4 regions of the Paenibacillus sp. FSL H7-0943 genome follow, and region 2 is predicted to be linked to each of the others. Evidence: predicted binding sites of a transcription regulator. Region 2 holds the regulator's gene; each other region holds the start of a gene.
The links. The regulator Rex, encoded in region 2, represses fermentation and respiration genes when NADH is low (regulators of the CRP and FNR family bind a similar motif). The targets are predictions, from matches to a motif close to TTGTGAAATATTTCACAA.
Positions count from the first base shown of each region.

Region 1: the regulator Rex is predicted to act here: its motif matches at 4,765-4,782, upstream of NSQ55_RS11500 (DUF1641 domain-containing protein).
Region 3: the regulator Rex is predicted to act here: its motif matches at 4,242-4,259, upstream of adhE (bifunctional acetaldehyde-CoA/alcohol dehydrogenase).
Region 4: the regulator Rex is predicted to act here: its motif matches at 2,773-2,790, upstream of nadA (quinolinate synthase NadA).

Region 1 is NZ_CP150148.1:2,684,545-2,692,367, forward strand. Features, by position in the region: gene dnaN (DNA polymerase III subunit beta) at 1-173, shown strand, start outside; gene NSQ55_RS11480 (EFR1 family ferrodoxin) at 1,414-2,298, shown strand; gene NSQ55_RS11485 (hypothetical protein) at 2,302-2,922, shown strand; gene NSQ55_RS11490 (nitroreductase family protein) at 3,033-3,650, opposite strand; gene NSQ55_RS11495 (DUF2785 domain-containing protein) at 3,872-4,714, shown strand; gene NSQ55_RS11500 (DUF1641 domain-containing protein) at 4,915-5,358, shown strand; gene NSQ55_RS11505 (NAD(P)/FAD-dependent oxidoreductase) at 5,399-6,577, shown strand; gene NSQ55_RS11510 (SGNH/GDSL hydrolase family protein) at 6,742-7,368, shown strand; gene NSQ55_RS11515 (hypothetical protein) at 7,576-7,823, shown strand, end outside.
Region 2 is NZ_CP150148.1:4,636,325-4,644,147, reverse strand. Features, by position in the region: gene panC (pantoate--beta-alanine ligase) at 1-418, shown strand, start outside; gene panD (aspartate 1-decarboxylase) at 411-794, shown strand; gene NSQ55_RS20315 (hypothetical protein) at 906-1,547, shown strand; gene dinG (ATP-dependent DNA helicase DinG) at 1,674-4,535, shown strand; gene NSQ55_RS20305 (redox-sensing transcriptional repressor Rex) at 4,666-5,319, shown strand; gene NSQ55_RS20300 (amidohydrolase) at 5,306-6,607, shown strand; gene NSQ55_RS20295 (DUF5590 domain-containing protein) at 6,780-7,298, shown strand; gene NSQ55_RS20290 (hypothetical protein) at 7,709-7,823, shown strand, end outside.
Region 3 is NZ_CP150148.1:4,923,033-4,930,855, forward strand. Features, by position in the region: gene pflB (formate C-acetyltransferase) at 1-1,290, opposite strand, end outside; gene adhE (bifunctional acetaldehyde-CoA/alcohol dehydrogenase) at 1,545-4,166, opposite strand; gene NSQ55_RS21665 (extracellular solute-binding protein) at 4,575-6,041, opposite strand; gene NSQ55_RS21670 (carbohydrate ABC transporter permease) at 6,174-7,046, opposite strand; gene NSQ55_RS21675 (sugar ABC transporter permease) at 7,048-7,823, opposite strand, start outside.
Region 4 is NZ_CP150148.1:69,886-77,708, reverse strand. Features, by position in the region: gene nadC (carboxylating nicotinate-nucleotide diphosphorylase) at 1-118, opposite strand, end outside; gene nadB (L-aspartate oxidase) at 108-1,724, opposite strand; gene nadA (quinolinate synthase NadA) at 1,764-2,702, opposite strand; gene ftsH (ATP-dependent zinc metalloprotease FtsH) at 2,962-5,016, opposite strand; gene hpt (hypoxanthine phosphoribosyltransferase) at 5,126-5,665, opposite strand; gene tilS (tRNA lysidine(34) synthetase TilS) at 5,712-7,154, opposite strand; gene NSQ55_RS00325 (serine/threonine protein kinase) at 7,191-7,823, opposite strand, start outside.

The DNA.
Region 1 (7,823 bases), 2.0 Mb from region 2:
ATCATTTTCGAGTAGCCTTTAACGGAAAATATTTCAGGGACATCCTTCGGGCGATCGATAGTGAGACGCTTAGAATCAGGTTCGCGGGAAAAGAAAGGGCGCTGGTGATCCTGCCTGTGGACGCATCTTCGTCCACACTTTTTTTAATTACTCCTGTGAGGACGCATGATTGAGGATTTGTTAAGTACAGTATTTGAGTAGGTTTGAGCGAATAGCTGCAACTGAGTCCGATAGTGTGATAAAACGAGCGAAATTATGGAAATAGCAACTGAGTCCGGACAGTTGCTAAAAAGAACATCGCCTGCCAAATTTGATCCTAGACGTGCTGCTCATTGCTTAAACTAGCTGTCTTGGGCTCAACTTATCTACTCCGTGCGGAATTAGCTATCTATAGCTCAACTTATCTACTCCGTGCGGAATTAGCTATCTATAGCTCAACTTAACTACTTCGTGCGGAATAAGCTACCTATGGCTCAACCTATCTACACCGTGCGGAATTAGCTACCTATAGCTCAACCTATCTACACCGTGCGGAATTAGTTCCCTATAGCTCAACCTATCTACTCCGTGCACGAAATTAGTTACCTATTACTCAACCTAGCCGTCTACGTCCCAAACTTAGCAGCCTACATCTCGAAACCAGCTACCTTTTGCTCGATCTAGATCGTAGCGGACCGTATTGCAGCTATTACAGCATATGGGTTCATTTTGCGAAGGTTTCGGACTGTATAGCTCTTATTGCCCATGATTTGTGCAGAAAAGGAGTGCATTTGAGCGAATAGCTGCAACTGAGTCCGATAGTGTGGCAAAATGAGCGGAATTATGGAAATAAGAGCAACTGAGTCCGAATAGTTGGTGAAAAGAACACCGCCTGCCAAATTTGATCCTAAACGTGCTGCCCATTGCTTAAACTAGCTGTCTGGGGCTCAACTTATCTACTCCGTGCGAAATTAGCTATCTATAGCTCAACTTAACTACTTCGTGCGGAATTAGCTATCTATAGCTCAACTTAACTACTTCGTGCGGAATTAGCTATCTATAGCTCAACTTAACTACTTCGTGCGGAATTAGCTACCTATTACTCAACCTAGCCGTCTACGTCCCAAACTTAGCAGCCTACATCTCGAAACCAGGTCCCTTTTGCTCGATCTAGATCGTATCGGACCGTATTGCAGCTATTACAGCATATGGGTTCATTTTGCGAAGGTTTCGGACTGTATAGCTCTTATTGCCCATGATTTGTGCAGAAAAGGAGTGCATTTGAGCGAATAGCTGCAACTGAGTCCGTTAGTGTAGCAAAATGAGCAGAATTATGGAAATAAGAGCAATTGAGTCCGAAATAGCCAAAACCCACTTCAACTTCACAGCTTTCCCAGACGGGAATGAGGTATATTTGATCTGGGAGGGGATGGAATGCATAATGCAAAGACGGCCATATTTTATTTCTCAGGTACGGGCAATACGGAGATTATTGCTAAGCAATTTGCTGAAAGGCTAAGAAGTAAAGGGCAAGATGTAGATTTGTTTAGAGTGGAAGATGTTTTTAAAGGCACTCGTTCTGTAGAATATGAAGCCTATGATCTTATAGGTATTGGTCATCCGGTTCTAGGCTTTGGCGCTTCCGGTTTTGTTGAACGTTTTGCAGAAGGGCTACCTGATTGTAATGGAACCCCGGCATTTGTATTCAAAACGGCATCCTCTCCACACTATATCAATAACGGTGCTTCGAATACGGTGCTTCGTTCTTTGCGTGGGAAGGGATATAATCCCTTTCACAATTCGATTTTGGCGATGCCATGTAATTTTTATATCAAATACAATGACAGGTTGAATAAGCAATTGTATCAAGCCGCACAGCGTAAGGTGGAATTGTTTGCAGAGGAAATCGTAAACCGGACACCACGAAATCTGCCGATTCACCCTGTGTTGGAGCGGGTTCTGAGAACAGTATATTATTGTGAGGAACACCAAGGGGGAAAATACTTCGCCAAAGGATTGCGTACAACGGACGCTTGCACACTATGCTTAAAATGTGTCAGAAACTGTCCAACATCCAATATTAGTAGCGGCGTAGAAGGAATTGTTTTCAGTCAAAATTGTTTATTATGTATGCGTTGTGTTTATTCTTGTCCTCAGAAGGCAATCCAAGCGACACGACTTAAGGCTAGCGTAGTAGATCCCTATACTGGAGGTCCGAAGCTTCATAAACTAATGAAGGATTCTGCGAATGATGGACGGTTTGTTACTCCCAAATCCAAGGGCTACTACAAGCATTTTATTAAGTATTTGGAGGAATGACATATGAATCTGTTTCGGATGGGATCGAAGCCACTGGGGATTGAGCGGATCAGCACATTTTTGGAGGATAATTATGTGAGTATCGGCTACCCCGGAATAGGGGATCTGGAGAATCTAAGCACAGAGGAACTTCATGATCGATTGATTGGCACATACCAATATAGTGAGTTGGAGCTTATGCAACATCTGCAAGCCCTTCAGCTATTTGTACATACGATGCAAGATGGAGATTATGTGCTGGTGGCCGATGGAGATTGGGTACATCTCGGGGACCTCGGAGATTATTTTTACAACGAGTTTACTGATAATGTTGACGAGGGTACATGCCATCGACGTGGTGTGACGTGGTTGAAAAGTCTGCCGATTTCTGAACTAAACGCAGGCGTGCGGGAGTTATTTAACCAAAGTGCACCGGTTGTACAATATAAGGGTCCAAAACCAAGCGCTCGCTTGGATCTGTGGATTACAGGTGTTTCTGCTAATGAACAAGAAGTGAATAGTCCGCTGGAATTGGATGAGGAGACGCTCTCTAAGGCGCTTAATATTTTGAAAGATGCTTTGATTTGTGATGACTCCGAACGACGGGAACGAGCAGCGATTGCCATTTTACAATATGCGAAGTAGAGCCCCTCTTGTATATCGGGCACACGGTTCATTATCTTCATGATGAGTTCCAATTAAAAAACGTTCCACCCGCTACTTGCCTCGGATGGAACGTTTTGCTGTATCTATAATCAGATGAATTCAACGAATTCGTTGACTGGCTTACGGTAGCCGCGGGGTCTGATTTTATGTTTTTTGTCTTTGCCGATCGTGATCAGCATAACAGGTACCATATGATCCGGCAGATTCAAGGTGGATTGGATAGCATCAGCATCGAAGCCGATCATCGGGCAGGTATCCCAACCTTTATCTTTGGCGATCAGCATAAAGTGCATGGCAGAGAGAGAGGCATTACGTATTGCTTCATCTCTTTGAAAAGCATCCTTATCAATGTAAGCATTGTTAATCATCTCTATTTGTTCATCATATTCCTCTTGTGACATCGCTCCTAAAGCTTTAAGCCCGCCATAGATTTCTGGAGCCTGCTGATAAGCATGCTTATCTCCCAGCACTACAATAACTGCTGAAGCAGTATGGATTTTATATTGGCCGTAAGCTGCTTCGCGAATTTCTTCTTTTAAGCTCTCGTTAGATATCACTTTGTAATTTGTATGCTGTAGATTATAGGCCGAGGGTGCCAATCTGGCATAAGAGAACATTTCCTCTAATTCATTCTGAGGGATGATAACCCCTTCCACAAAATTCATAGCGGATCTGCGTGACTGAATCAAGTCTGTAAAAGCGCTCATAAGTATTCCTCCGTTGTGTATGTATTCGGTTGTAAAATATCAACACCTGATATTTGTAAATGAACTAACTAAATGTTACTAACTCAAAATAACACAGCTTAAAAAATTCGTCAATGATAAAATTTATTGAAGTTAATCTTGAACACCCTGTTGTCAAAAAATAGGACATAAATTAGGATATTAGGATATGTAGAAACACAGTGGATGAAAGGGTGGATAAATTGATTAATAGTAGAGAACAATTGATGATAGATTTGCAAAGAATCGAAGAGAATGACTACGAGCTTAGAAGTGGAGAGGACATAAAGGATTATGTGAAGTTGATGCTTGAGCATATAGGAGATCCCGAGCCTGTACTGCGTGATGAATTGATTTATTCCACATTCTACAAATGGATTAATGAGAAACATTGGTTTAATGATGCGGAGCTTCGTGAACTGCTGTGGATACTTCTTGACGAGCAGCATCTTTTTTATCACATTGGGAATAAAGAAGATCTGACGGTGTATACAAGAACATTTTCTGTATTAGTTGTTGCTCTTATTCTCCAGAGGCATAGGGAAATGGCTATATTGGATAGCTCTGAATTTATAAAGGTGAAGCAGGATTTGATTCGTTATTATGAGGAAGAACGGGACTTAAGAGGTTATATGGAAAAAGAAGGCTGGGCACACGCAGCAGCCCATGGCGCAGACGCCTTGGATGAGCTGGTTTTATGCTCGGAGAGTGATGCCGCGGTGCGGGAAGAGGTTCTGGCAGTTATTCAAAAGATGCTTTATAACGATCAATACATATTCAGGGACGAAGAAGATGAAAGGATTGGTACTATTATAGTTACAATCATCGATCATCATTTACTTTTACAGCAGTCTATAACCGATTGGATTCTCAACTTGGCGCAATGTGGCAGTTGGCCTAGAAGCCACAGCCAGTACGTTAATCGAATAAATACAAAGAACTTCCTGCGTTCTCTTTATTTCAGGTTACTTCTAACAGAGAAGAATATGGACATTGTGGATGTTTTATTGAAAACCGAGAAGAATCTGAATGAATTTGTACATTAATTCACTCAAACGGTTTTAATTAACACTAGTAATTTAAATAATTTATTATAATGTAATAAAAATCACAAATTTTTATGGAAATTCAAAAACTTTGTGACATTTATAACTTGATAAGTGCTATAATAGAAATATGGCGTTAAAAGTTCTTATGTTTTTTATTACTATTAAGCAGCAAAGCTTATTGCAGAGGAGATTTGGATATGTCAGAATCAATCACTCAAACACAACCTGAACAAGAATCACCAAAAGTAGCTGTTAGCAAGGAACAAATGGATGTTCTTGAGCAGCTCTTGAAACCAGAAGTTCAGGAATCATTAACAGTCTTGGTGGAACAGTTGCCAAAATTAACTGAGCTTGTTGGCGTGCTTACAAAGTCCTATGACTTTGTGCAAACTGTCGCAGCGGATGATGTCTTGAAAAGTGATACGGTAAGTGCAATTAAAGAACTTGCTGAACCTGTAGTGCATTCCGCGAAGAATATGGCAGCTACAGTGATCGAAGCAAAAGATCGTGCGAATGAAAGTAACGAAGTTATTGGTCTTTTTGGTCTTATGAAGTTGTTGAAAGATCCACAAGCGCAAAAGCTTTTCCGTTTCGTAAATGCATACCTTCAAGTTGCTGGAGAACGCAGTAAGCAGAAATAATCATTTTCATATCTTATACGTAAGGGACGGAGGAAACATCATGTCTAAACATATTGTCATTCTAGGAGCAGGTTATGGTGGTCTACTAAGCGCCTTAACCGTACGCAAATATCTCAAAAAAGATGAAGCTAAAATTACTGTAGTTAATCAGTATCCTACACACCAAATCATTACAGAATTGCATCGTCTTGCAGCAGGTAGTGTTGCAGAGGGTGCTGTAGCTATGCCTCTAACTAAGCTTTTCGCAGGGAAAGATATTGACCTGAAAATCGCGAAGGTTAATTCATTTTCTGTGGAGAACAAACAAATTGTTCTTTCTGATGGTGTGACACTTACTTATGATGCGCTTGTTGTAGGTCTTGGCAGCACTACAGCTTATTTTGGCATTCCAGGGCTTGAACAATACAGTATGGTATTGAAATCAGCTGCAGATGCTAACAAAATTCATCAACATATTGAAGATCGTATTCGTGAATATGCGAAATCGAAAAATGAAGCAGATGCAAACATCCTGATCGGTGGCGGCGGCTTAACAGGTGTTGAGCTTGTTGGTGAAATCGCGGATGTATTGCCTACACTTACTAAAAAATATGGCGTTGATCCTAAAGAAATTAAGCTTATGCTCGTTGAAGCAGGTCCTAAAATCCTTCCAGTATTGCCAGATGCATTAATCGAACGTGCTGTAGCAAGCTTGGAGAAACGTGGTGTTCAATTCCTGACAGGTCTTCCTGTTACGAATGTAGAAGGCAATGCGATTGACTTGAAAGACGGTCAAAAAATTATTGCTAACACATTTGTATGGACTGGTGGCGTGCAAGGAAATCCACTCATCGGCGAATCCGGTCTTGAAGTTAACCGCGGTCGTGCAACGGTGAATGAATTCTTGCAATCCACTTCCCACAAAGATGTATTCGTTGCTGGTGACAGCGCGGTGGTCTTTGCAGAAGATGGACGTCCTTACCCTCCAACTGCGCAAATTGCTTGGCAAATGGGTGAATTGATCGGATACAATCTGTATGCCTTCTTGAAAAATAAATCGTTTGAAAGCTTTAGCCCAATCAACTCTGGTACACTTGCTAGCTTAGGCCGTAAAGACGGTGTTGCCATCGTTGGTGCAAGTTCTACTCCGTTAAAAGGCTTGCCTGCAACTCTAATGAAGGAAGCAAGTAATATCCGTTACTTGTCCCACATTAAAGGATTGTTCAGCCTAGCTTACTAATATAGCTTAACCCTAAACCCTGCTCAAATCTGAGCGGGGTTTTTGTTATTGTTTTTTTAGTGAAATGTTTGCATTATTGATGTTTCACAGTAGGCTGTATTCATTGTATTTGATATAATAGATTGGGTTATATTAACAGAGGTAGTTAGAGGAGGATTTCATTTATGATATTTCAACAAAACGATGTCATTCTGTTTCAAGGGGACAGCATAACAGACTGGGGGCGTAATCATGAAGACGCTTCATCACTTGGAGTAGGTTATGCAATGATGGTCGCCGCTCGACTGGGGCATTTATATCCAGAGAAGAATCTTACTTTTTTTAACCGTGGTATTGGTGGCAACCGTATTGTTGATTTACAGGGACGTTGGGATCAGGATTGTCTGGATTTGAAGCCGACTTGGGTGTCCATTTATATTGGAATTAATGACACTTGGCGGCGTTTTGATTCTGGTGAAGAAACCACTCCCGAGCAGTTTGAAGCCTCATATCGGGACCTGATCGAACGCACTCGGAAATCTTTGAATGCTAAATTAGTGCTTATAGAGCCTTTTGTTTTGCCTGTACCGGAAGATCGTAGAACTTGGCGTCAGGATCTTGATCCTAAAATTCATATTGTCCGCGAGCTGGCACGTGAATATGGGGCGCCGCTGGTTCCGCTAGATGGACTTTTTGCAGCGGCTTCCGTAAAAGCAGAACCGGCTTACTGGGCATATGATGGAGTACATCCTACTCCTGCAGGTCATGCACTTATTGCGGATGCTTGGCTCAAAACGATGGGAGCAATCTAATCAATCGCCCTTTTAAGACTAGAACCACGCTTTAATAAGCAGGTTGTAGTCTTTTTTTAATCGCGTGTTCATAAAGTCGTTTTTATATATTTATAGACACTGTTATAATTGGAATATGCTTATGTATTGGAGGCGATTCGCATTAGGCGGTTAATATGGATAGCACCTTTGTTATTGGTCGTAGTGTTAAGCGGATGTAAAAGTCATTTGGGCTTCATCAATGCCAGATGGATCGAAGGCGTGTCGTTGACACCCGTGGCAACGAGTGATCAGAAACAAGCGGATCGTCCTTTGCACTCAGAGAGCTTAACGCTAAAGGATTCTGTTTTGATCAAGACGCTTGCGGAGGCTATGAACAAGAGTAAGAAATTTTCTGATGATCTGGATTGGGGTCCGGAATTTGAAATGAAGCTTGTTTATGGGGACGGCTATTCGGAAGATTATTACATAGCGCT
Region 2 (7,823 bases):
TCGCCGAATGGTGTCCGATCTTAATATGAATGTCGAAATTATTCCTTGTCCGATCGTTCGTGAAGGGGATGGACTTGCACTCAGCTCACGTAACGTATTCTTGTCTCCAGAGGAGCGTAGTCAGGCATTGGTGTTATCTCGTTCCTTACGTGAAGCACGTCAGTCTATTGAAGAAGGAAAAGTAACAACCGTTGCTGAAGTGCGGGAATTGTTGACATCGGTTATTTCCAGCTCTCCTCTAGCGATGATTGATTATGCGGAGATCCTAACATTCCCTGATCTTGAAGGATTAGAGGATGAAGCTCTTTTATCAGAAGTGGATGGGGAAATTATTATAGCGCTCGCCGTGAAGTTTGGCAGAACACGCTTGATTGATAATAATGTATTTATACCAAAGGAGGTTGCTGCACTTGTTTAGACATATGATGAAATCCAAAATTCACCGCGCAACAGTAACGGAAGCGAATTTGAACTATGTGGGCAGTATTACCATTGATGAGAGCTTGATGGAAGCCGCGGACATTCTTGAGAATGAAAAAGTTCAAATTGTGGATAACAACAATGGTTCACGACTGGAAACCTATGTAATCCCTGGACCGCGTGGAAGCGGAGTGATCTGTCTTAATGGTGCCGCAGCTCGTCTTGTTCAGCCGGGCGATACAGTAATTATCATTTCCTATGCGATGTTGTCCTCGGAAGAACTGGAGTCACATAAGCCAACGGTGGTATTCGTGGATGAGAATAACAAACCAGTGAAGCTGGCTGATCATGAATTGCATGCTACAATCGCTTAATGTATGGACTTACGCCATGTAATGAATGGCAGGGATGAAAGACCCCGATCTCGCAGAAAATGAAGTCAGGCAAGCTGAACTGATTTCATCTTCAGTAAGGGGGGATCGCCCATGTTTCAACATTTGTTTGCTGAAATGAACAAGGTGCTTCAGGAGATCGTAACAGATTACCCTACAGCGGAGGGTGCCCGCCGGAACGAGCTTTTATGCAATTATAATATGCTGCATAGACTGAGCGATAAAGTGATGGATGAATGGCTCGCTTTTGCTGAGAAGCTTAGTTCCTTTCGCGAAAGTGCTGATTTTACAGCAGTGGTCGAAGAGGAAGTGCCGGAACAGGAAGCACCAGAGCTATGTATGGATTCCTTTGTAAGAGGTCAGGGGTATTATAAGCTGCTGATGTATGGAAAGTGTATTGATCAGTTTAAAGAAGTTATTGCGCAATACCCGGATAGCTTGGCTGCTCGATTATATTTAGCCATCTCTTATCTGCAGGAAGGTGACGGTGAGGCCGCTTGGAGTCATCTGAACCATATGCTGGGCTTGATACGGGAAACCAAGCTGAAAGCCATGGTTTATAATGCTTTAGGCTGCATACGAGCCTCACAGGAACGTTTCAATGAAGCGCAGGAATTGTTTGATCTTGCTTTGCAGCATGACCCTGCGCTTCCGGAACCAAACGTTAACTTAGAGGTATGCCGCCGTCGTGGAGGGAAGCTGCATTTTGGAAATCAGCTGGTTTCCCTTTTGTAAAAGAATAACTGTTTTGGAAATTTCCATTCAAGCGATGCATCCCCTGAACCAGTGGTGTGCATCGCCTTTTTTCGCAACTTCTGTTATGCTGATTAAGAGTCTCAATTGAAAGGGAATAGAATTATAATGAAATTTGCCGTGCTTGATTTTGAAACAACAGGAACCCAATCCGTGGGTGAAATTATCCAGGTTGGCCTTGCAATTATAGAAGAAGACCGGTCCATCTCCCGGGTATATGGTTCCTATGTCAAGCCCGGAACGCCGATTCCTCCTTTTATAACAGGTCTGACGGGGATTACCGAAGATGATGTTAAGGATGCGCCTGAGCTGGATGAGATGATGATGGAGCTTGTTCCGCTCTTGGATGATGTTGTGCTTGTAGGGCATAATGTCGCTTTCGACTTCCATTTTTTACAAAATGCTTTAGATCGTTGTGGTTATTTGCCATTTCAAGGGCGGATTTTGGATACGATTGATTTTCTGAAAATTTGCTTTCCTTCGCTCACATCTTATCAACTAGGCTCTGTCAGTGCTCATTTTGGAGTGACACATGATCGTCCGCATCAGGCAGATAGTGATGCACTTGCGACTGCTTTAGTGCTGTTGAAATGTCTTGAGGAGCTCTACGAGCTGCCGCTGCTTACGATCCAGAGACTCTGTGAGCTGTTTACCGAAGAGGATAGTGATCTGGGCTGGTACTTTGATGGTCTTCTGCGAGAGCGGGAAGCGGAGACGCTACAGCCCGAAGGTGATCTGACTTTCTATCGTCAATTAGCGCTTGCAGTAGGAGATTGGACGGAGTTAGCGCCACCTAGAGATGAGCATGCTGAGAATCCGCTAGCGAATTTATCTTTTACTGATTATATGGACGAAGTAACCAAACGACTTAAAGACACATTACCGCAGTATGAAAGCCGGGAAGCTCAGGATATTATGATCAATGAGGTGATGACGGCACTTGCCGAAGACAAACACCTACTGATCGAAGCGGGCACAGGAACCGGTAAATCGCTCGGTTATTTGTTGCCTGCCATATATCAAAGCGTTCGCACCAATGAAAAAGTCATGGTCAGCACTCATACCATTAATCTGCAGGACCAATTGCGCGAGCGGGATATCCCTTTGTTAACGCAGGTAGTTCCTTTTCCGTTTAAAGCTGCTATTTTTAAGGGAAGAGGGCATTATTTGTGTCTGCGTAAGTTTGAGCATAAAATTAATAAAAAGGACTTTATAAGCCCAAGGGAAGATGCGCTTACTGCAGCTCAGATGATTGTATGGCTCACTCAAAGTGAATCAGGGGATGATGAAGAGCTGAATTTAAGCGGCCGGGGCGGTGACTTCTGGGAGACGGTGGCAAGCGATACCGATTCCTGTCTGGGCCGTTCTTGTCCTTGGTTCCGCAAATGTTATTATCATAGGGCCAAGCATGAAGCTGGGATTGCTGACGTGGTTATTACGAACCACTCCAAGCTATTCGCAGATGTTAAGGCTGGGCACCAGCTGCTTCCGGCTTACGAGCATCTTGTCATTGATGAAGCACATCATTTAGAAGATGTGGCTGGTAAACATCTTGGCATGCATATGAAGCATTTCACTGTGGCACACACGTTATCGCGACTGTATAAAGATAGCCGAAACGGACAGCTTCCTGCTCTGCGTCAGATATTACAGTCGTCAGGCAGTGAAGAGGCTTCAGAATGGAGCGGAGTCATCGATCGGATCTACCCGGATCTGCTTACTGTCAAAGAAACCTGGGATGCACTCAGCGACAAGCTGTTCAGCCTATTGCCGGAACGCAGTGATGCAGGGGCAGGAGAAGCGGGACAACTGGTTATGCGGTTGCTTCCCGCCCGTAAGCCGAAGGATTGGGATGAATTGGTTGCGCTAGAGAACACTATGAATCTGACGTTAAGCGACATCATCCGTAAGGGTGATAAAATGCTTAACGAGATGCGTGACCAGGAAAGCCAATCCTCAGCAGACAGCCTTGTTACTGATATTAGCGGTTTATTTAAAGATTTGGCTTCCATACGTGAGCAAGTAAGATTCTTTATGGGGCTGAATGACGATAATGTAGTATATTGGCTGGAGGCAAATGGAAATTACCGCAGCAAATCACTACAGCTGTATGCCGTCCCTGTGGATGTTAGCAGCCAGCTTAAAGAGTTGTTCTTCGATAAGAAAAAAAGCATCGTGCTTACCTCGGCGACGCTATCTGTAGATAAATCTTTTCAATTTATGATTGATAATCTCGGACTTAACGAAGCTGTAGAAGAGGGACGTCTAATGACCTCACTCCTTCCATCTCCCTTTAAGTATCGCGAGCAGGCACTGCTAGTTATACCGCGTGATTTTCCTAGTGTGAAGGGGAGTGTGGGCGATGCTCGATTTGTCGATACACTCGTACAGTCATTATCGGAAGCTGCTAAAACAACACGTGGGCGGATGCTGGTTCTGTTTACTTCTTATAAAATGCTGCGTCAGGTATATGATCCGCTTAAAGAGGCTTTGGCCTCACAAGAGATTACGGTGCTTGGTCAAGGCGTGGAAGGTGGCAGCCGGAGCAAGCTGATCCGGCGCTTTCAGGACAGTGCAGCATCCGTATTGCTGGGGACGAGCAGCTTCTGGGAAGGTGTAGATATTCCAGGTGAAGCACTGACTTGCCTGGCCATCGTGAGACTTCCGTTTCAACCACCGAATCACCCGTTGGCGGAAGCGAAGTCGGAGTTATTGCAGGCCCAGAAGAAGAATCCGTTCATGAAATTATCTGTTCCTCAAGCGGTTATTCGTTTTAAGCAGGGATTCGGAAGACTGGTTCGCACGGCGCAGGATCGCGGAATAGTTATTGTTTATGATACAAGGGTTATTGAATCTCATTACGGGAAGTATTTCCTTTATTCATTGCCTGGTCCCAAAATGGAGCATATGCTTACTGATCAAATGGTCCCCCGCATAGCGGAATGGCTAGAGGATGGTGGCGCTTCTTAAAACGCTCGTCTTCAGTTTAGCTCCTCCTTATCCTTAAGGGCGGTGTGTTACAGTACCGTCCTTAATAAGGAGAGGTAGACGTTTGAATATGGATTTTCACAAGAACATTACTATTTTTAGGAGGAAAAATATGAAATCGGATAAAATATCAGAAGCCGTTGTTCGCAGACTGCCTGTGTACTTGCGTTTTTTGAATGATCTCCAGAATCGCGAAATATTAACAGTTTCCTCTCAGGAACTTGGACAAAAGCTTGATCTTAATCCCGCACAGATTCGTAAGGATTTAGCATATTTTGGTGACTTCGGCAGAAAAGGTATCGGCTATGATGTAACGTATCTTATTGAGAAAATCCGTCATATCCTGAAGCTGGATCAACAGCTTAATGTAGCTTTAGTTGGAGCAGGTAATCTCGGACATGCCTTGTCTAATTACAATGCATATCTCAAAGATACTATGAAAATCACGGCTATATTTGATTCGTACGCTCCTAAGGTTGGACGTAAGATCAACTCCCTTACTGTGCAACCGATGGATGAACTAGGCAGCACAATTCGTGAGCAAGGTATTCGCATTGCCATTATTACCGTACCTGATTCAGAAGCTCAAAATGTAGCAGATATCCTCATTTCTTCTGGGATTGAAGCGATTTTGAACTTTGCCCCTGTGATTCTGAAGACACCACCGAATATCCGGGTGCATGCAGCTGATTTTACAACTGATCTGCAAAGTCTTGCTTATTACTTGCGGGATGGAAAGGAAGAAAGTGAACATGAACAACAATAAAACGATAATTAAGGGCGGGTATTTTCTGACTCCGGGAACGGATGAGCCGGTTCTGAGTGGATATATGACTATTGAAGATGATTTAATCACTTACATAGGAAAAGAAGAGCCTCAGATGGAAGCTGGAGTGCAAGTGGTTGATGGCAGCCGTCTGCTGTTCATGCCTGGACTTGTAAACACACACGGTCATGCGGCGATGTCTTTGCTGCGTGGATATGGAGATGATTTAGCGCTACAAGTGTGGCTTCAGGAGAAGATGTGGCCAATGGAGGAAAAGTTCACCGGTGATGATGTATACTGGGGAACCTCCTTATCTGTATTGGAAATGCTGAAGGGTGGAACTACGACCTTCCTCGATATGTATGATCATATGGACCGAGTAGCCGAGGTAGCTGAGTTATCAGGTATCCGTTCCGTATTGATGCGTGGTGTGATCGGGTTATGTCCAGAGGATGTACAGAATCACAAGCTTGCGGAAGCGATTTCTTTTGCCCGTAACTGGCATGGAAAGGCTGACGGTAGAATTACTACTATGATCTCGCCACACGCCCCTTATACTTGCCCTCCTGACTTCCTGGTTAAGTTCGTGCAGGCAGCGCATGATCTGGATTTACCGATGCATACGCATATGTCCGAAACGAAACGTGAAGTGGAACAAAATGTGGCGGATTACGGGTTGCGTCCTGTAGCTCACTTAGAGAAGCTTGGAATGTTCACACGTCCCTCGATAGTTGCACATGGTGTTCATTTAAATGATGAAGAGATTGAGATCTTGGCTCGCCATAATGTGGGTGTATCTCATAATCCGGGCAGTAATTTGAAGCTGGCTAGCGGAGTGGCTCGGGTTACTGATCTTCTAAAAGCTGGTGTGAAGGTGTCTCTTGGCACGGATGGCGCGGCAAGCAACAATAACTTGGATATGTTTGAAGAGATGCGGCTTGCAGCTCTCATTCATAAGGGTGTCAGCGGTGATCCAACGGCTGTCCCTGCTCCAGAAGCTCTGCGTATGGCTACAGAATATGGCGCGCAGTCCATCTTTTTAAATAATGTAGGCAGACTTGCTGTAGGGATGAAAGCTGATTTCATTGCTATTGATATCGATCAGCCGCATTTGCTGCCACACACAGATCTGTTGTCTCATGCAGTTTACTCTGCTAGCGCTAAGGATGTTGAGCATGTGTGGGTGAATGGTAAACAGGTCATCAAGCATGGACAATGCTTAACCCTGGATGAGGAAGCTATCCGGCGTAAAGCGCAAGAAGTCTTCGAAGGTTTATTGAAGCGTTAAGTCTGGAGAATAACGAATAATTAATAGGCTGCGACTTTTTGCTTTTAGCAAAAGTTGCGGCCTTTTGTGCATTTTTAAGGCTGAGAAAGCTAGAAAATTATGAAATTTTGGATAAACACGCAGGTGTGTTATATAATCAAAAAAGATATATTACTAGAAAGGGAGCTGTACCTTGAAGAAAAGGAAAAAATGGATCCTCCTGGGGTCAGTTCTGATTCTGCTCCTGGGGTTTGGACTTATCCAGTTCTATGCCTATATTATGAAAGATCAATGGAACGAGCGTGATATCGCTAAGGATGTTGCCAAAACCAGAGCGGGTCTAACAGAGGTAACCAAAGCACAAAAATCGGTTTGGGATGAAAATGCAGTGTACTGGGTATTAACAGGGAAAAATGAAGCCGGGACTGCTCTTATGGTCTGGGTCCGCTTTACGGTAGATGGAAAATTTGCTGAAGGCGACGACGCAGTGTTTGCTGAGGAACTAAGTAAAGGAACCTCGGAAGCCCAAATACGCGGCATTATCAAAGCTGATCTTCCGGACATAACGATTGAACGCTTGCTGCCGGGAGTATATAACGGAGAGTATGCTTGGCAGCTTTTTTATAAACAAAGCGGTCGGTATTATTATCAATTTTATCGCTTTTCGGATGGGTCCCGAATGGGCGAAGGTTACAGTTTACCTAAAAGTTAAGCTGAACATAAGGAAATTAAGGGTGGCATAGTAAACAAGCGAACTTATTATAAGTTCGCTTGTTTACATTTATTTGATGTACAAAAGTGATATACTAAGTGATATACTGAATGGGTGGTTATCACCGAATATTCCCTTAAATTCACATACGAAAATAGGCCGATTGATTAAAAATCAAGGCCGATTTTGTCGAAAGTGAGGAATTTATTTGGTATTGATGGAAATATTTAAAAAATTAAATTTTAAATATATTCACATTTATTTTGAAATTAGTATATACACCTGTGATATACTACTACTTGTAATTAGAACAGCAATAAGAGACTTCAGTCTCTCTGATGAGCTCTCAAGTAGCTATAAATTATTATAATGAGCTTTATATTTTGTCATCTTTGAGAGGAGGACGTTTCTTGAAATTACGTCTTGTACCTGTGCTGATAACGTCTCTACTGTCGGCTACTCTATTGTTTGGTGGCTTCTTTTTGTATCGTCAGTTTGCAATGCAGGAACCACTTCAGAAGATTG
Region 3 (7,823 bases), 290 kb from region 2:
GAACTGCATTTGTTTACCGATACGCATTGGAGATACGCAGCAAGCAATCGCATAATCTTCACCCCAGTATGGACGCATTACATCGTCATTTTCATACTGAATTGCACTAGTTTCGATGGAAACCTTAGCACAATATTTTTTGAAGGCTTCAGGCAATTTTTCGGACCACAGTACAGTTAAGTTTGGTTCCGGAGCTGGACCCAAGTTGTACAGGGTGTTCAAGAAACGGAAGCTGTTCTTAGTAACACGAGTTGTTCCGTCTTCAGCCATACCACCGATGGATTCAGTTACCCATGTTGGGTCGCCGGAGAACAGATCATTATAGTCAGGTGTACGCAAGAATTTCACGATACGCAGTTTCATTACGAAATGATCGACGATTTCTTGTACTTGTTCTTCAGTCAAAGTACCTTCAGCAATATCGCGTTCTGCATAGATGTCCAGGAAAGAGGACACACGGCCCAGGGACATCGCCGCACCATTTTGCTCTTTAACTGCTGCCAGATATCCGAAGTATACCCATTGAGTAGCTTCTTTGAAGTTGGTCGCCGGTCTGGAAATATCCATACCATGAGCAGCTGCCATTTCTTTCAATTCGCCAAGTGCACGAATTTGCTCGGACAGCTCTTCACGCAAACGAATGATATCTTCAGTCATGGAATCTACTTCAAGCTCAGTTTGTTGTTGTTTTTTGTCTTTAATGAGGAAATCAATACCGTACAGAGCAATGCGGCGGTAGTCGCCGATGATGCGTCCGCGGCCGTAAGCATCAGGAAGACCTGTAATTACGCCGGATTTACGCACAGCTCTCATGTCTGGTGTATATGCATCAAATACGCCTTGGTTATGCGTTTTGCGAATGTTCGTAAACATGTCAACGATGTTTTGTGGAAGCTCGAAGCCATAAGCCTTCGTAGCATCAACCATCATCTTGATCCCGCCGAATGGCTGGATGGAACGTTTGAAAGGAGCATCAGTCTGTACGCCTACAATTTGTTCCTTGTCCTTGTCAATGTAGCCTGGTGCATGTGAAGTGATTGTGGAGACAGTATCTAGGGAAACATCCCATACGCCGCCTCTTTCTCTTTCTTCCTTGCTCAATTGGGAAATAATCTTCCACAGTTCAGTTGTGTTACTAGTAGGTCCTACGAGGAATTCTTCGTTTCCTTCATAAGGCTTAATGTTGCTTGCGATAAAGTTGTTAACGTCAACTTTTCTGGACCATTTACCTTTTGCAAAACTTCTCCAACCGGATTTCACTTCTTGTACATCTTTTTCAATCACCGACATGCTAAATCCCTCCATCTATATTTATATTATATTTGTAGAGATCGCGGGCTTGAAGGTTGATCCCGTGTCTCGTGATCCCAAGAAAAATATGGTTGTTCGAAAATTCACAATCATTGTTCCATATATGGGACCGTTGTTTATATAAACATTTTAGTTTATTTTCTATAAATAGACTGTGACAAATATCACCTTTCCGGTGATATTTGTCACTTATATCTAATCCACAACCATCCTATTATCTACTTAACCAAATATTAATTATCAAATCTTCCGTAGAAAGCATTACGATATACATCTGCGAGTTCAGATACCAGCGGCAGCTTAGGATTGGCAGTTGTACATTGATCTTCAAATGCACGGTCAGCCAAGTAATCTACATGGGATTCAAAATCCTTAGGATCAAAGCCCAATTGTTGGAAGGATTCTTCGATACCCAGTTTTTTGTTCATGTCGCGAATAGCATTGATCAGGCTAGTTACACCTTCTTCAGTTGTGCGAGCTGGCAATCCCAGAATACGGGCGATTTCTGCATAACGCTCGTCAGCTACGAAGTGTGAATATTTAGGGAACGAAGCGAACTTCGTAGGTTTCTTAGCATTGTAACGAATAACGTGTGGCATAAGGATCGCATTAGTACGACCGTGAGCAGTGTGATATTGACCGCCCCATTTATGCGCCAAGCTGTGGTTAATACCCAGGAAAGCATTAGCAAAGGCCATACCAGCAAGTGTTGATGCGTTATGCATTTTTTCACGGGCAACTCTGTCGCCTTCAAGAGCCGATTTTTCAAGGTATTGGAATACCAATTGGATTGCTTTAATTGCCAGACCATCCGTGTAGTCACTCGCCATAACAGATACATAAGCTTCGATGGCATGTGTCAATACGTCCATACCTGTATCAGCTACAGCAGTTTTTGGCAAGCTGTATACGAACTCTGGATCAATGATAGCTACGTCTGGAGTTAGCTCGTAGTCAGCCAAAGGATATTTAGTGTGTTGTTCAGTTGTTTTATCGGTAATAACTGCGAAAGATGTTACTTCCGAACCTGTACCCGAAGTAGTTGGAATCGCTACAAACTTAGCTTTGTTTCCAAGTTTAGGGAATTTGTAAACCCGTTTACGGATATCCATGAATTTTTGTTTCAGACCATTAAAGTCTGCGTCTGGATGTTCATAGAATAACCACATTCCTTTTGCAGCATCCATTGGGGAACCACCACCAAGTGCGATGATGCAGTCCGGTTGGAATCTGTTCATCATTGCTGTACCTTTTTCAACTGTAGTTGTCGATGGATCTGGTTCAACTTCCGAGAACACTTCGATCGCTACAGGAGTTTGGCGTTGACGCAGGTAATGTTCAACTCTCTCAACATATCCAAGCTTAACCATCATTGGGTCAGTGATAATTGCGACACGTGTGATATCAGGCATTTTGGTCAGGTACTGAGTAGCGCCTTTTTCGAAATAGATCTTGTCAGGTACTTTAAACCATTGCATATTCACGGTACGACGATTCACCCTTTTCACGTTGATCAAATTGATTGCTGTAACGTTTTGCGACACGGAGTTACGACCATAAGATCCGCAGCCCAGCGTCAACGAAGGGATGTTAGTGTTATAGATATCGCCGATCGCACCATGAGTGGAAGGCGAGTTAACGAGAATACGTCCTGTTTGCAGACGGTTAGAGAACTTCATGATTACTTCTTCGTTGTTGGAGTGGATAGCCGAACTATGGCCCATACCACCAAATTCAACAACTTGTGCTGCGCGTTCAATACCTTGATCTGCGTTTTTAACTTTGTAGCAAGCAAGCACAGGACTCAATTTTTCAGCGGACAATGGATATTTAGTGCCTACACCTTCAAGTTCTGCTACCAGAATCTTAGTGCCGGCAGGAACTTGAATGCCGCACATTTCAGCAATTTTCACTGCGGATTGTCCAACGATTGCTGGATTAACCGCACATTTATCAACGTTCATAGCGCCGCTAGTAAGTTTGGCAGCTTCTTCTTTGTTAACAAAGTAGCAGCCATTAGCGATCATTTTCTTTTTCACTTGATCGAAGATTGGTTCTTCGATAATAACAGCTTGCTCGGAAGCACAGATCATACCATTATCAAATGTTTTGGAAAGAATGATGTCCGTTACGGCTTGATCGATATCCGCGCTCTTTTCGATGAATGCAGGTACGTTACCAGGACCTACGCCAAGAGCTGGTTTACCACAGCTATAAGCTGCTTTTACCATTGCAGAACCGCCAGTTGCAAGAATAAGTGCAACGTCAGGGTTGTTCATCAAAGCGTTTGTTTTGTCCATCGTTGGCATTTCAATCCATTGGATACAATTCTCAGGTGCGCCAGCTTTTACAGCCGCATCATGAAGAATTCTAGCAGCTGCTGCACTACACTCTTGCGCAGATGGGTGAAAACCGAATATAATAGGGTTCCGTGTCTTAATCGAAATCAACGCTTTAAACATCGTGGTGGATGTAGGGTTGGTTACCGGTGTGATACCCATTACAATTCCGACGGGCTCAGCAATTTTTTGGAAGCTTTCATAAGCATTGTCTTCAATAACGCCTACTGTTTTATCGTATTTAATTCCGTGCCAGATATATTCTGTCGAGAAGATGTTTTTAGTAATTTTGTCTTCGTAAACCCCGCGGCCAGTTTCTTCTACAGCCAATTTAGCGAGGTACATATGTTTGTCGAGTCCAGCCAACGCCATTGCATGAACGATTGTGTCAACTTGCTCTTGATCCAGCGCCATGAATGCCTCATGTGCTTTTTTCGCTTTATCCACCAAAGTCTGAATATACTCTTCAGCGGTAGTTTGTTTAACTTGGGCGGCGACTTCGTTCTTAACTGCCATCTCCCTCGTCCTCCTGTCAATTTTTAGGTTGTTTTTCTCTACACATTTATCTTATCACATCATTTCCACCTTGTATAGTGAAATCTTTCACAAAGTATAAAGTTTTTTTGATTTGTTTTCAAAGCGCTTTCATTCAATCATATTATAGGTTTTTTACCATTATTTATGCTGTATTATTCCTTAAATCTAAAGTTTATGTTTAAAAAGACAAGAACCGATACCCATTTTCTACCTTTCCGCTCGCAAAAATATTTTAAAAATACAAATCTAATTTTGTTGACACTCTATTTTTCTCATGACCCTCTAAAAAATAGTCGGAAGCCATCCGTTGGGTTGATTTATAAAAATATCAATAATATAAACATAAAAAAACCGACTCCTAAAGGAGCCGGTTCTGTCCTTCCTTGCCTATTCTACTTTAATTGTATCGAAGAATTTCTCTTGCACTGTTTTGGCAGCAGCTTCAAGCTGTGTCTTAGAATCTGTTCCTTTTTTGGAGAACAGCTCTTGAATTACATTGGACATGGTTGCGTAGTAGTCCTGTGTATTGTATTGCGCTTCCGGTTTACCGTCCAGCAAGCCTAAAATATCAGGGCTGTATTGATATACATTTGTATATTTATCATACACAGCTTTTGTTTTCTTGCCGAAGTCAGAATCTGCAGAATAGTAATCTAAGAGCGGCGGAATAAAGTATTTGCCATCCGTTGTACGTTGTTGCAGAACCGCATCCAGTGCTTCTAGACCTTTATCGGAGAAGTAATCAAATGTAATATAACGGAATGCCATTTCTTGCTCGTCTGGTGTTGCATTTGGATTGATTACAAGGTAGTCACCACCAAGTACCCCAGTGTGTTTTCCGCCTTTTTCCATCGCAGGCATTGGATACGTAAGTACATCTTCTGGTTTCAGACCGCCTTGATTCAACGCTTGCTCAATAACACCGTCAGATCCAGCCATTACCATTGCTGTACGACTTTGTTGGAATGCGCCTACAGCATCACCCCAGCCCAGTGCCCAGTCCTGAGGAATCGCATTTGCTTCCCATCTAAGTTTCTTGTAGAAATCCAGCGCTTTAATCCCAGCCTCAGAATTAAAAGTAGCTACAACCTTACCGCCTTCAATCTTCTGAATTTCACCGCCAGCCTCGAACAGGAAGTTGGTCCAGTTCCAGCCTGCTTCATTCCCTTTACCCATTGGAGCAATACCGGAAATCCCTTTTTTGGTATCAGCTACGCCTTTCGCGGTATTCAGCATATCATCCCAAGTCCAATCCATAGATGGAACAGCAACGCCTTTTTCATCCAGCATTTTTTTGTTGATCATTGTGGTTGTTACATAACCCTTTTGAGTTACGCCGAATACTTTTCCGTCAATGATAAATTGGTTTTGGAGAACCGGGTTAATTTGATCCTTAAATTCGTATTTATTCCACAGATCCGTAATGTCAGCTACCCAGCCTTTTTCAACTAGGAATTTTGCTTCTGTAGCGTAAGTGTTAAAGAAGGTTGGAGCTTCATTCGCTGCCATTTTGATGCCGATTTCACTTACATTGTACTGCCAATCGTCTTTGACGATTTCAACATTCGGATACTCCTCTTGGAAACGTTTGATCTTGTCATCTTCCTGTGCTCTAACTTCGGTTAGGTCAGGGGTTGGATAGTGAATTTTGATGGTCACTTTTCTTTGTGTGATATCATCAGTTGGCGCTGCTGTAGCACTGCCAGCATTATCTGTTGCAGCATTCGTTGGCGCAGTAGTCGCTTCCCCTTCCTTGTTTCCTGTCGTGTTTCCGTTATTGTTGTTACCGCCGCATGCGGTTAACAATGATCCGGCCACAAGGAGGCTTAGTAGCACGCTAGAGTACTTACGCATTGAAACTCCCCTTTTCAATTCATAGTTATCTTACATATCGATCATAAAAGAGAAATCGTTTACAAACGAGGTGCATTTATATTCCTTTCATGTGCATGTTTACGATCCGTGACTAAATCGGTCGATCTGCGCTTATCCCTTAACTGCTGATAATGCGACGCCACGCATAATGAACTTTTGGAAAATCAGGAAGACAAGGATCGGCGGCAACGATACGATAAATAGGATAGCGAATTTAATATTCGTATTAAGTGCCTTTACATTAATAACGTATTTATAGATTGCTGTCGCGAGCGTATATTTCTCTTCACTGTGCATAACCAGAGATGGCCAGAACCAGTCATTCCATGCAGTAGAAAAGATAAAGATCGCCAGCGTAGCAAATATCGGAACCGACAATGGCACTGCAATGGAGAAAAAGCTTCTCGGCTCAGAGGAGCCGTCAATCCGCGCTGCTTCAAAAATTTCAGGATGTATCCCATCAAAAAAGTTCTTTAAGAGTAGAAAATAGAATGTATTCGCACCAGCCGGCAGCCAAAAGGCAGCGTACTGATTCAGTAATCCAAGCTCTTTTAGATTGACAAAGTTGGGAATCATGTAGCTGGTCGCCGGAATAAACAATGTCATCAGGAAAAAGAAATAAATTGCCTTTCTGTAAGGAACATTCATACGAGAAATGCTGAAAGCAGACATTCCCAATACGACTAGTGTCACGACCATATTCCCCACAAAAATATAAATAGTGTTCTTAAGGAACATCAGCAGATCAATGTAGTTCATCGCTTCTTTAAGGTTGCTGAAGTGCCATTCCTGCGGGAAAAAATGCGGTGGGAATGAGTTCACCTCTTGATTCGATTTCAGTCCGTTAAATAACGTCATACAAATCGGATACAGCATGCTAAACACCATAATCAAAATAACCACGCACATCAAGCCATAAACGATCTTATTGCTTGTTTTTTTCAAATCATGTTCTGAGAGTATGCCTCTATCTGCGCTCTTCATCTTAGTTGTCCTCCTTGTTAAGCTTGAACTGTAAAATGCCCAAACCACCTAGGACTATGAACATTAGCATGCCAAGCGCAGTCGCTGTTCCATAATCGAGTCTTGTAAAAGCATATTTTACGATCAGCAGCGCATAGGTAAGCGTAGTATTATTCGGTCCACCATCAAGCAGCGCCATTTGTGACTGATACCCTTGTGAAGTCCCGATAATCTGTAATATAAACATCAAAATGATCAAATTACGTAGCGAAGGCAATGTGATGTACTTTATACGTGCCCACACACCCGCCCCATCAATCTCAGCTGCTTCATACCAATCCCGCGGAATGCTGAGTACAGCAGCCAAGTATATTAACATCCCTGATCCAAACTGCTGCCACGTCTCCATAAAAACAAGGGAAATCATCGACCACCTTGTATCTGTCAGGAAGGCAACCTGGTCCACACCAAGCGAGCTTAATACTGCATTGATTGGGCCCACAGGATCATAGAGCCATCTCCAGAGTCCATATAGCACCACACCAGGCATTACAAAAGGTAGGTAAGCCGCTACCCGTACAAAGCCCCCAAACCTTCTCAGCTCCGAGATCATAATAGCAAAAGCAATCGGAACCCAGAACCCGATAATAAGACATAGAAGCATGTAATACCCTGTATTTTTTAACGCGGTCAAAACATCCGGATCACTAAGGGCTCTAGCATAGTTCTCAAAACCAACAAAGCTATTCCCTTTTACAAAATCAACATGGTAGAAGCTGTACAACAAGCCTTTAAAAA
Region 4 (7,823 bases), 2.3 Mb from region 2:
TGGACTCATGGCCCACTGGAATCGTCATCTGCGTGGTTACATCTCCGGAACCAACATCTTCCCGCAACCAGGCCTTGATGGATTGTACTAGCTCTTCATTGTAACCATTAAACATCATCGCTTAATTCCTCCACTATTCCCAGTTCGCGAATTTGAAGCAGGTGCTTACGCCACTGATCATCATCCCGCTGCGGATAATCCTCACGGTAATGCGCCCCACGGCTCTCTTCCCGTGCCAGAGCAGACTCTGTCACAAGCAAACAGCAGGTCAGCATATTAGCAAATTCATATTCCTCACGTTTGGACAATGCTAATCCAAATATTGGAAGCTGTCGTTTTAATTCATCTAGTCCTTTAAGTAACATCTCTTCGTTACGACGTAGTCCGGCATATCGAACCATTACCTTCTGTAGCTTCAAACGACGTTCCACAATAGCTTGAGTTGGCGAATCTACACGTCCCTCGTTACTGTTAACCGATAAAACATCACGGTCCAGCGGGGAAAGCTCATGAATCCGATCAATAATACGCTGTCCGAATACAATGGCCTCAGATAATGAATTACTAGCTAAACGGTTAGCGCCATGCAGGCCTGTGGAGGAAACCTCTCCGCAAGCAAACAGACGTGGGATGGTGCTCTCTCCATTCAGATCGGTCTTAATCCCCCCCATCATATAATGCGCAGCGGGAGCCACTGGAATCCAATCACTTGTAATATCCAGTCCATAGCCCATACATGTCTCATATATTGTGGGAAACCGATGCTTCACCATCTCTGGAGATTCATGTGTAATATCCAAATAAACGAACGTTGATTTAGTATGTTCCATTTCACTTACAATAGCTCGTGCTACAATATCCCGCGGAGCTAGCTCAAGCAGGTCATGATAACGTTCCATGAACCGTTCTCCATTAATATTGCGCAAGACTGCTCCTTCCCCACGCACAGCTTCGGAGATTAAAAATCTAGGAGCTCCCGGGTAACTAAGTGCTGTAGGATGAAATTGAATAAATTCCATATCTCGTATATGAGCCCCAGCGCGATAGGCGATCGCTACACCATCTCCTGTAGCTACTTCTGGGTTGGTAGTGTATCGATATAATTGTCCTGCTCCACCAGAGCACAAAATGGTCGCATCCCCTTGCAGGAACAACCTTCCACCACCGGGCCGTTGCAATAATGCGCCTACACATTCTCCACCTTCAGTGATGAGATCGATAACATAATGATCATCCCAGACCTCAATATTCTCATGTTCGGCTACCTGTTCCGCCAATGCACGAACAATCTCATAACCTGTAGCATCCCCATTAGCATGCAAAATACGGCGGTGGCTGTGTGCACCTTCCTGAGTCAAAGCCAGTACCCCATCTTCCTTATCAAACAGAGTTCCTAAGCGAATTAACTCATGAACGCCTTCCGGCCCTTCATTAACAAGTGCATCGACAGCTGTTGAGGAGCAAAGACCTGCTCCGGCCATTAAGGTATCCTGCCGGTGGTAAGCAGGGGAATCATCCTCAGCTATAACAGCTGCGATCCCCCCCTGTGCATAGCGAGTATTACTTTCCATTACTGATTTCTTTGTGATCATTATGACACGCCGATCTTCACTGGCTTTAATAGCTGTGAATAACCCGGCAATCCCTGAACCAATAACAATACAATCTGTCTTTACCGTAGGAATATCCCGAAGATCAAAATCAACCAAATATTGTGGAATCATGACCGCTTTTCACCTGTTTCAACGAAAGAGTAGCGCATGCTACCGGACTTGTAGCATGCGCTCTAGGGATGTTCTGGCTTTGTCGGCGACAGCAGGCGGTACATAGATTTGTGGCTTCATCGTCTCCAGGCATTTCACCAGTTTTTTTAGATTATTAACTTTCATATTAGGACAAACAAGAAATTTGGTAGCAAAATGGAATTCTTTATCTGGACTATCCTTACGAAGCTGATATCCGGTACCATCTTCCGTTCCAACGATAAATTGCTTACGATCCGATTTCCGGCAATACTCCAGAATTGATGTAGTGCTGCCTACATAGTCACCCATGGCGACTACTTCAGGACGACACTCTGGATGAACTACAAATTCCGCATCTGGATATTTTGCTCTCATTTCTACTACATCTTTGACGGTCAACATGTCGTGAGTGTTGCAATAGCCTTCCCAAATAATCAGCTTCTTGCCCGTCTGATCTTGTACATATTGACCAAGATTCTTATCTGGGACCCAAATAATCTCTTCGGCGTCAAGGGATTCGATTACTTTCACAGCATTAGCAGAGGTACAACAAATATCGGTTTCTGCTTTAATCTCGGCGGACGAGTTGATATAAGTGACTACTTTAGCATTTGGATGTTGAGCTTTTAGCTTACGCAAACCGTCTACATTGACCATATCTGCCATTGGACAGCCTGCACGTTCATCAGGAATAAGGACGGTTTTGTTCGGGGCTAGAATTTTTGCACTTTCCCCCATGAAATGAACACCGCAGAATACAATAACTTCTGCATCTGTCTCTGCAGCCTTCTGAGCGAGTAAAAAAGAGTCGCCCCGGAAATCGGCAACCTCCTGAATTTCATCACGTTGATAATAATGAGCTAAAATGATTGCGTTTCGTTCCTTTTTAAGCTGTTCAAGACGTATACGAAGTTCTCGATTCTGTTCCTGCTTGCGCTCAAGCGCCAGAGCTTCCACCGATTGTTCTCCCCCTTAAATCCTCGCGGCTTTTCGCCGACATGATGTTATCAAATGGCATGCGCCATCATGGTGAAAAAATGAACATGCTGATATAAATAGTAAGTAATATTAATCACTAATGTACACAACGTTCCAGCCTCTGTCAATGTAACTGGACAGGCTTTAAGGCATAGAATCCCTTAAAAATTAAAATAAAAAATCCGGAGAACAGTTACGTTCTCCGGATAAATTTACATCATATGAATGGTGGACCCAATTAGGTAAGGCTAGTGCCCCCACCTTTGTTGTCATCACCGGAACCGTCATTACCCTCAGAATCAGGGTTATTCGGGATATCCTTCGACAGGTCAGGAAGTGTGGACTGTTCATCCTCAGGCTTGCCTTGAATGCGAACTCGCACATCACCGATATTGTCGATGACAGGCTCGCCAACTTCATGGGCAACACCTTCGCCACCCTCTGGTTTACCATCCTCGGAAAGGAATCCTTGTTCAATCAGTTGTGTGATCTGATCAAGCTCAAGTGTTTCTTTCTCAAGTAATGTATTGGCAATCAAGTGCATTTCTTTGGAGTGTTTGATCAACAGATCTTTACAACGTTCGTAACTCGAAGTAATAAAGTTCTGCATTTCCTGATCAATCTCATAAGCAATGGAGTCACTGTAATTCTGTTCATGCCCAATATCACGACCCAAGAATACTTGACCTTGAGAAGATCCGAACTGCATAGGTCCAAGCTTATCGCTCATACCGTACTCCATAATCATGGCACGCACGATGCGCGTAGCCTGTTGGAAGTCACTGTATGCACCCGTACCGATCTCACCAATAAACAATTCTTCAGCAACACGTCCACCAAGTAATCCAGTAACCTTATCCAAAAGCTCCTGCTTGGTAACGATCATCCGATCTTCCTTCGGAAGCATAATAACATATCCGCCTGCACGTCCGCGTGGGATAATAGTAACTTTATGCACCATATCGGCGTGCTCAAGGAAGTAACCTGCAATAGTATGGCCTGCTTCATGATAAGCTACAATACGTTTCTCGCGGTCACTGATCACACGGCTGCGTTTCTCAGTACCTACGATAACACGGTCAATAGCTTCATCCACTTCAATCATGGAAATATCTTTACGGTTACGACGTGCAGCTAGCAAAGCTGCCTCATTCAGCAGATTCTCCAGATCAGCACCTGTGAATCCGGTTGTGCGTTTAGCAACAACATCCAGTCTTACATCTTTCGTAAGCGGTTTGTTACGAGCGTGAACCTTAAGTACAGCTTCACGACCTTTCACATCAGGACGGTCAACCGTAATTTGACGGTCAAAACGTCCTGGACGAAGCAATGCCGGATCAAGTATATCAGCGCGGTTAGTCGCCGCTACAATAATAATGCCTTCGTTACCACCGAATCCATCCATCTCAACCAGCAATTGGTTAAGCGTCTGTTCACGTTCGTCATGTCCGCCACCAAGACCGGCACCACGCTGACGACCCACAGCATCAATTTCATCAATGAAGATAATACATGGAGCATTCTTCTTAGCATTCTCGAACAAATCACGTACCCGAGAAGCACCGACACCCACGAACATTTCCACAAAGTCAGAACCGGAAATACTAAAGAAAGGTACACCAGCTTCACCTGCTACCGCACGGGCAAGCAATGTTTTACCTGTTCCCGGAGGACCTACAAGCAATACGCCCTTAGGAATACGTGCGCCGACAGCTGCAAATTTGCGTGGATCTTTCAGGAACTCAACGACTTCGACAAGCTCTTGCTTCTCTTCGTCCGCCCCTGCAACATCCTCAAAGCTGATTTTCTTCTTCTCTTCATTATATAACCGAGCCTTGCTCTTGCCGAAATTCATGACTTTACCGCCGCCACCTTGCGCCTGGTTAAACAGGAAGAAGAACAAGATGAACATAATTACCAGCGGGATAATTGAAGAAAGGAATGTCAGCCAAATGCTGGTACCTTCCATTTTCTTCTGAGTTAATTCAATCCCATTAACATCACTGGCTTGAATCAGTTCATTGATAGCGGCATCTGTAGGAGGAATATATGTGGAGAAGCTTTTCGATTTAGTATCGGCAGGCAGCTCTCTATACTCGCCTGTGACCAGAAAGGCATTACCCTCAAACTGAACCGTCAAATCCTTCACATTGTTGTTCTTGATCTCCTGCCGTAACTCGTCGTATCTAGGGAAATCGGCGGCTTCATTTCCATTGCTCACAAACTGGACAATACCCACCACGACTAAAAATAAAATCAAATAAAAACCAGAATTCCGGATGAACCGATTCATCCCCTACCTCCTCTCACAACACTCAAGTTATTGTACCATAGCCTCTTGGGACACCTCAAATAAAGGAAGTTGTGGGTATCCGATCCGTATGATCGAGGCAGTCCTTAGTTCAATTGGAATAAATCTCAGGTTTCAGTACTCCAACATATGGGAGGTTCCGATACCGCTCGGCATAATCCAATCCGTAGCCTACTACAAATTCGTCAGGTAACACGAAGCCGGTGTAGCTGGCTTCAAGATTAACAGTGCGGCCTGATGGTTTATCAAACAAGGTAACCACAGAGATAGTAGCAGCATTCCGGTTGCGGAGCAACTCAATTAAATAGCTGAGTGTAAGACCACTGTCAATAATATCTTCAACGATCAAGATATCGCGGCCTTCTACCGATACATCCAAATCCTTAATAATTTTGACTACTCCAGAGGACTTGGTGGATGCTCCATAGCTGGACACTGCCATGAAATCCATCTCAACAGGTACTGTAATGGCTTTAACCAAATCTGCCATAAATATAAACGCACCTTTTAGTACACAAATTACTAAAGGGGTACGACCTGCGTATTCTTCGCTCAGTGTTCGACCGAGTTCCTTAATTTTCTGCTGAAGTTCCTCTTCGGTGATCAATACTTCTTGAATATCGTTTTGCAACTTGCGAAACCTCCTAAGTTATACTATGAAAGACTTACTTCGACCATTACGTGACTTCGTGGTCATCCAGCTCTGCCAGAGACAATAGAAGTACGGAGGTCGTGTGCCGCCCTACTGCGGCATGCATCGAGCGTCTTACGCCCGGAATCCAGACGATATTGCCCAAACCATCACAAACGAGGGGAATCAATGACCGTTCGGAAGCAGGTATTTTATCATCAATATAAATATCTTTTACCTTTTTGCTTCCGTTTAATCCCATGATCCTTATGGTATCTCCAGGCAATCGGGATCGTATCGTCAGTGGAAAGACCAGTTCATCACGGTCAAACCAAGCCGACATCTTCCCATAATCCTCCCCCTGTACAAAAAAGTTTTCTTTCTCCAGTACCGCCATCGACATCACCTTACCTATTTCCTCCAATTTAAGCTCAGAGTCCGGTAAAAACAGACGATATGTATAGCTTGCCTGTGGCGTCGTGGGCTTGGACGAGAACAAGATACTATCATATTGCCGCACACAAGTCAGGCCTCCACCCAAATCCAAGCTCCAGGTGGTGGGATAGCTCTGCAGCGTTCCCCGACGTACAGTTTCGATCTTGGGGAAATCAAGGGCAGATAAATCCGCCGACAGATAATTTAATATTAGTTTAATCAAACGCCGTTGTAAAGCGGAGGGTATGGCAGCAAATGAAGCTCTGTTAAAGGTGTATTTCCCATCCCCTTCCGAAACTAGCTCTTCAAAGCATTTTGCCGCAGACGTCTCCATATACTCATCTTCAGCTCCCGCAATTTCCGCAAGCTGTACGAGGGATTGCCTCACTCTGCCATTATACTTTTCCAGAAAAGGGAGAACTTCCAAACGAATGGCATTTCGCTTGTATTTCGTCAGCAGATTGGTGGCATCCTCAGCATAAGTGAAACCTTCATTTTGGCATAACCCTAAAAGTGCTGTTTTGTTAATACGTAGGAATGGGCGAATGAGTTCCACCTTTTTTTCTGTTCTTTTCCACTTGATACCCGACAGTCCAGATAAGCCACTTCCGCGTAATAGACGCATAACTACAGTTTCTGCCTGATCATCAGCATGATGAGCCAGAGCAACAGAACGCGCCCCATATCGGTGTGCCGTATCAATCAGAAATTCGTACCGCTTCTCACGTGCAGTACCCTCAGGACCAAGTCCACTCTCTTTAGCCAAGGAGGGAATATCGAATTCCGCAAACTCAAAGGGCAGTCCCAGTTCTTCAGCCATACCACGTACGAGCTCTGCCTCTTCCTTTGACTCCGGCCTAAATCCATGATTCACATGAGCACATATTAAGGTAAGCGGTATAAATTTTAAAGATATTTCATGTAAAACATGCAAAAGAGCCACAGAATCCGGGCCGCCGGAAACTGCGACTACAATGGTGTCATGGGGCGCCCACAGCTCATGCTCGGCTGCTGACTCCAATACAGACTCCACCAGTCCATTCATTTGCTCCATATGCGCCCCCCTCTCTCTCCAACTATATGTATGAGTTCAAAAACGGAATACCCAATAAATCGTAAAGGCGAGCAAAAACAAAGACAATGCGAATGCATTTTTTAACCACCGGGGGGTGTCCATACTATCCGGGCGCTTTCTGCGCGAGTTATAAATATGGTTTCGCCAGACCTCAGTAGCATCCGCAGAGCCTGAGAACCCCCCTTTTAACGCCATACAAATCCAGGAGGATAGTTTCTTATTGGGTAAATTTCTAGCCAGCTTAAATAATTCGTCCACACTTCTCGTCTGCGGCAGCTGTAAGGCTGCCTTTTTGAGCCCTTCTTCATTGAGCAAACGAAGACACAGCACAGCAAATGCGAAAAGATCGTAACCCTCATCGCTGACTCGACTGCCCGCATTCCAGAAACCACGATCATGCCATTCGGTAAACTGCTTCACGCTACGACCAATAGGGCTTGTGCCCCCAAAGTCGATCAGTTCCACTTCACCGTATTTAGATACCATGACGTTCTCGGGCTTCAAATCACCGAACACAAATCCACATTCATGCAGTGTGCGCAGCTTTTCAAGCAGACCAAGACCTACCAGGCCTAACCAATCGGGACCGTTTTTCGATAAAAAATGATGCAGCGGTTTGCCTTCAACATACCTCATCACATAGAAGGG